2 regions of the Robertmurraya sp. GLU-23 genome follow, and region 1 is predicted to be linked to the other one. Evidence: predicted binding sites of a transcription regulator. Region 1 holds the regulator's gene; the other holds the start of a gene.

The links. The regulator LexA, encoded in region 1, represses DNA repair genes until DNA is damaged. The targets are predictions, from matches to a motif close to CGAACATATGTTCG.
Region 2: the regulator LexA is predicted to act here: its motif matches at 1,877-1,890, upstream of parE (DNA topoisomerase IV subunit B).

Annotation. Positions count from the first base shown of each region.
Region 1 covers NZ_JBRKCV010000002.1:366,346-369,517, reverse strand. Annotated here, with positions in the region: gene ACVBAX_RS06170 (YneB family resolvase-like protein) at 1-523, opposite strand, end outside; gene yneA (cell division suppressor protein YneA) at 532-846, opposite strand; gene lexA (transcriptional repressor LexA) at 1,001-1,627, shown strand; gene ACVBAX_RS06155 (CBO0543 family protein) at 1,670-2,224, opposite strand; gene glnA (type I glutamate--ammonia ligase) at 2,403-3,172, opposite strand, start outside.
Region 2 covers NZ_JBRKCV010000004.1:240,769-243,940, forward strand. Annotated here, with positions in the region: gene ACVBAX_RS10295 (glycosyl hydrolase family 18 protein) at 1-1,174, shown strand, start outside; gene ACVBAX_RS10300 (CoA-binding protein) at 1,273-1,686, shown strand; gene parE (DNA topoisomerase IV subunit B) at 2,014-3,172, shown strand, end outside.

The DNA.
Region 1 (3,172 bases):
GTACAATCTCTGTTATCGGTACTTCAATACGTTCTCTCCCGGCATGAACACCTTTGTTTTTCAGATTTTTCTCTGGTCTGTAACCGTTTTGAACAGCTCTGTTCATTCCTCTTTTAATTTTACTATTATGAAGCTTTCGCTGATATTCTTCTACCATACTTACAATTTGCAAAACCATAGAATCCGATTCGGACAATTGTAACTCACCATTATGTGATACACTGAAAAGTTTGATGTTATCCTTAAGTATACAATGAAGCAAAGCAATTTTGGCATTTCCTCTACCAAGTCTCGTTTCATCCTGAATTAGGACAGCTTCTACTTTCTCTTCCTTTAATCGTGACAGCAGGAGCAAAATACCTTCTCTGTCAAAGTCATATCCACTCGCCTGTTCTTTTATCACTTCAACAACTTCCATTCCGTGTTGTTGTGATAGCTTCAATAGTTCTTCTTCCTGCCTTTTTAGAGAAGAGTACTGTGATTCTTTTTCAGTACTAACTCTACAATAGATAATTGCCTTCATAATCCCTCCTATTTCGATGCTAGCTGAGTAACAGTGGAATCGTTTAATTCAACAGGGATATAGATCTTATCTCCTACTAATAATACATTTCCATTAATATCATTGATTTCTTCCACCCAGGAAACAAACTCTGTTTCAGATAATGCATGTTTATCTGCATAGTCCTTACAAAGATCCCAAAGTGTTTCCCCTTCATTAATTGTTACAGCCATATATTTTTCCTCAACTGATTCATCATTAGAAATTACTAAAATAATAGACGATAGGATAGATAAGACAACTAGAATAATAGCATATGAGTATTTGTTCCATAAATTTTTCATGTAAAACACCTCTATTAGAATGTATGTTCGTATTTATATTTATATTATAGACCGAACATCTGTTTTGTGTCAACGATTATTCGAACTTATGTTTGTATGCACTGGTAGAACATGCTATAATAAAGTCAAGATTAACCAATGAGGGGCGGTAAGTATGACAAAACTATCAAAACGTCAGGTAGATATACTAGAATATATAAAAGAAGAAGTTAAACAAAAGGGCTATCCGCCTTCCGTTCGTGAAATTGGCGAAGCTGTTGGTTTAGCGTCAAGTTCAACCGTACACGGCCACTTAGCTAGACTTGAAAGTAAAGGGTATATCCGCAGAGACCCTACAAAGCCACGAGCAATTGAAATTCTGGATCTTGATGAGGTAGTAAGTAATATACCAAAATATAATATTGTTAACGTTCCTGTAGTCGGAAAAGTAACTGCGGGTATACCTATAACTGCAATCGAGAATGTGGAAGAGTATTTTCCTCTCCCAGAACGTCTTGCCCCTGCGGATGAACAAGTATTTATGCTTGAGGTTATGGGAGACAGTATGATTGAGGCTGGTATCCTTGATGGTGATTACGTGATTGTGAAGCAGCAGCAAACAGCGAATAACGGTGATATCGTTGTTGCCATGACTGAGGAAGATGAAGCAACAGTGAAGAGGTTCTTCAAAGAAAAGGATTATGTTCGTTTGCAGCCAGAGAACTCATCCCTAGCACCAATTATCCTACGAAATGTGTCTATTCTTGGAAAAGTTATTGGAGTATATCGTCATATTCATTAATTAGTGAAAGCAAGCATCGAATGATGCTTGCTTTTCTTATTATCACAATGGCTCAAAGCTCTTTCTTCGACTAAACCAATGAGCCACAAGATACAAGAACAATATGATAAAGAATGAATAGGTATAAGCCCAATCTATTTTCTTATACATATCCATCATCGCCATCATCGGCATCCCAATGTATGCACTAATACCAGCCACAATGATTCCCTTTATAAATGGATTAACGTTCGGTTTGTATTGAAGGAAAAACATAATAAGGACCGGCATAAGAGAATAACGAAGCGAATAACTTATTGTCGGAATTGGAATGGCTTTTACTGGATAAACCCACCTTCCATGTTCCACTCCTAACGCATCAATCGTTGTAGATAGTATCATTACGATAAATACTGAAAAAAGCAATCGTGCTGAGCTCTCCCTTTTACGGAATATTGCCCAGAGTGCCCATGGAACAATGATCATTAACACCGCAACCCACCATTGCCAAGTGAAAAAAAAGGCATTTATGGTCGCATCTATAATAAGATGATTTCCCTCTTTAATTAAGTCGGTTCCTTTTTCGACTCGCTTTAGACCATCTTGAAACGTCATCATTTTTCCCCCGCAACATAACTTCAAATAACTGTAATTGGTTGTATTATTTAGTAAAATTGAGATTTTTATTCACGAGCCTTAAATCGTTTCAAGTTAGTTTTATAACCGTCCTCCACCATTAACAACATACAAAAAACCCTCAAACACATTAAAGTGTTTGAGGGTTTCTATGAACGGATTAATACATTGACATGTATTGTTCTCTTTCCCATGGATGTACTTGCGTACGGAACATATCCCACTCGATCTCTTTTGCTTCTACGAAGTGTTCGAAGATATGCTCTCCAAGAGCATAAACCATTGTTTCGTCTGACTTTAAGTTATCTAAAGCAGCAGCAAGTGTAGCTGGTAGATCTTCGATACCTACAGCTTGACGCTCTTCTTTGTTCATAACGTAGATGTTGCGGTCAACTGGAGCTGGTGGTGTTAAAGAGTTCTTCACTCCGTCAAGTCCTGCAGCAAGTAATACAGCCATTGCTAAGTAAGGGTTAGCAGCTGGGTCAACGCTACGTACTTCTACACGAGTGGAAATTCCACGAGAAGCAGGGATACGGATTAGCGGTGAACGGTTTCTAGCAGACCATGCAACATAGCAAGGTGCTTCGTAACCAGGTACTAAACGCTTATAAGAGTTTACAGTTGGGTTTGTTACAGCTGTAAAGTTTGGAGCATGCTTAATGATACCAGCGATGAACTGACGAGCAGTATCACTTAGTTCTAAGTTTCCAGTTGGATCGAAGAATGCATTCTTGCCTTCTTTGAATAAAGAAACGTTACAGTGCATTCCAGAACCATTTACTCCGAATAATGGCTTCGGCATGAATGTAGCATGTAGACCGTGCTTACGTGCAATTGTTTTAACAACAAGCTTGAACGTTTGGATTTGGTCACAAGCACTTAATGCATCAGCATATTTGAAGTCGATTTCGTGTTGTCCTGGAGCTACCT
Region 2 (3,172 bases), on a different contig from region 1:
TCGACTACGAACGGACGCTACCTTACAATCTCCTTATGTTTCAGACGTTTCAAACGGGGAAAAGATTTGGATTGAGGATAAAAAGGAAGAATTCTATTTTGTGAGAAAAATAGATGGAGTTGCTGGATATATATCTAAGGACTTAATTGAGGCACAGAAAAAGGAAACCATCGTCGTAGAATATGAAAAAGAAGCTGTAAATGCTCCAACTTTTGAAGGACCGATCAACCTAACATGGGAGGCAGTATATTCGAAAAACCCAGATACCACTATGATTCCTAAAATGAATGGAGTAAACGTTGTTTCTCCAACCTGGTTCGAACTAAAGGACGAAACTGGAAGCATCGGGAACCTTGCTTCTCTCGAGTACACGAATTGGGCAAAGACACAGGGCTATCAAGTTTGGGGACTATTCTCCAACGCGTTTGATCCCGACCTTACTCACGCAGCCTTTAAGGATTATGAGACGAGGCAGAAGATGATTCGAGAGCTCCTACATTACAGTCAGTTATATGAGCTGAACGGAATCAATATTGATATTGAAAATGTAAGAGAAGAAGACGGACCGCTAGTGACACAATTTGTTCGAGAGGCAACGCCATACTTTCATGAAGCAGGCTTGATCGTTTCGATGGACATTACGTTTATGGCGGAAGGCAATTGGTCTGCTTTCTATGAACGCGATAAGCTTGCAGAAATTGTCGACTTTCTTGCGATTATGGCCTATGATGAGCATTGGGGTTCCTCGCCAAAAGCAGGGAGCGTAGCAAGTCTACCTTGGGTTGAAACCAACCTTCAAAAGCTCTTGGAAATCGTTCCAAATGAAAAGCTGATTTTAGGTATTCCGCTTTACACAAGACTATGGGAAATCAAAGACAGCGGTGAAGTTTCCTCAAAATCCAAAAGCATGGCACAAATCAAAGAATGGTTAACCACGAATAACTTAACTCCTATCTATGATGCAGCTAGCGGACAAAATTATGCGGAGCTTTATGTTCCCGATCAGGCAACTACCTACAAGGTATGGCTTGAAGATGAACAATCTCTTACCGCAAGAACTAATTTAGCGGTAAAGTATGATCTTGCGGGAGTGGCGAGCTGGTCCAGATATTTTGCCGATGAAACAGCATGGACCGCTCTGCAAACTTTTAACCAGCAAATAGTGAAAAGGTAATGAATGGCTAGGACTTTCTCCTAGCCTTTTATCATTCAATTGGCTATGATTAAAGAATGTAAGGGCATACTAAACAAAAATTAAGAGGAGTGAGTTTGATGCCAATCGAGTATCCGAGCCGTGAAGAGTTGGGGCAAATCTTAAAAAAGGCAAAGCGAATCGCTGTTGTTGGAATAAGCAATAATCGAGAACGTACCTCTTACATGGTTTCTGAAGCAATGAAAAATGCTGGGTATGAAATTATTCCAGTTAATCCTACCGTAGATGAAGTGTTTGGTATTAAAGCCGTAGCCAAGTTGACTGATATTGAAGGTCATGTAGACATTGTGAATGTGTTTAGACGATCTGAATTTCTCCCAGAGGTGGCAAGAGAGTTCGATCAAATCGATGCGGATGTATTTTGGGCACAGTTAGGATTAGAAAATGAAGAAGCTTACGAATTTTTAAAAAGCAAAGGCTACACAGTCGTTATGAATCGATGCATTAAAGTAGAACATGCTTTGACAAAATAATTTTATCTCCTTCACTCTAGTCATTACGATTAGGGTGTTTTTCTTTATAACATAGGCTTTATAAACATTTCTATTATCGAAGAATATTCGTCTAAAATACTTTTCTTTTTAAAATATCCATTTGCCAAATCACAAGAAATATATACAATAAAGCATAGGTGTCTTAAAAAATGTGATAAAATACGAGATAAGAACATTTGTTCTATAGTCTTCGTTTCATAATATTTAAAGGATAATTCACTTGTAAGAACGAATAGGTATAAGACGTTCAGGTCCATTACATAGATAGAGACATGTAGCTGGCACGGAAGGAAAGGGGTATTGTACGTGGCAAAAAATCAAGGAACGTTTGAATACAACGATGATGCCATTCAGGTACTAGAGGGGTTAGATGCGGTTCGAAAACGCCCAGGAATGTACATTGGTAGTACTGATTCACGAGGGCTTCACCATTTGGTGTATGAAATAGTAGATAACTCTGTCGATGAAGCATTAGCAGGTCATGGAGACCATATTATCGTAAAAATACACAAAGATAATTCCATTAGTGTGCAAGACAAAGGGCGTGGTATGCCAACGGGTATGCACAAAATGGGAAAACCCACTCCTGAGGTCATCTTAACTGTCCTTCACGCAGGAGGAAAGTTCGGTCAAGGTGGTTATAAAACAAGTGGTGGGCTACACGGTGTAGGTGCATCGGTTGTAAATGCATTGAGCGAGTGGCTCGTGGTAAAGATTAAGCGAGATGGCTTTGTCTACGAGCAGCGTTTTGAAAACGGCGGAAAACCTGTGACTACTTTAGAGAAAGTAGGAAAAACGAATCAAACAGGAACGACCATTCACTTTAAGCCAGATGCGTCGATTTTTTCGACGACAACCTACAATTATGAAACATTGTGTGAACGCTTGAGAGAATCTGCCTTTCTTCTAAAAGGCATGAAAATAGAAATTATTGACGACCGTAATGATTTCCATGAGATTTTCCATTACGAAAATGGAATTGAGGCGTTTGTTCAATATTTAAACGAGGAAAAAGACGTCTTACATCCAGTCATCAGCTTCGAAGGGACGAGCGGTGGAATTGAAGTGGATTACGCGTTCCAATTCAACGATGGATATTCGGAAAATGTTCTTTCCTTCGTTAATAATGTTCGTACAAAAGATGGTGGAACCCACGAGGCTGGTGCAAAAACAGCCATGACTCGTGTGTTTAATGAATACGCACGCAAAATCGGCCTGTTAAAAGAAAAGGATAAAAACCTTGACGGAGCGGATATTAGAGAAGGATTTGCAGCGATTATTTCCGTACGTGTTCCGGAAGAACTTCTTCAATTCGAAGGACAGACAAAAGGAAAGTTAGGAACAAGTGAAGCACGTTCAGCTGTTGATTCCGTAGTATCTGAGTATTTGTCTTACTTTTTAGAAGAAAATCCAGAGACGAGTACTTTATTGATTCGTAAAGCGATTAAAGCGTACCAAGCACGGG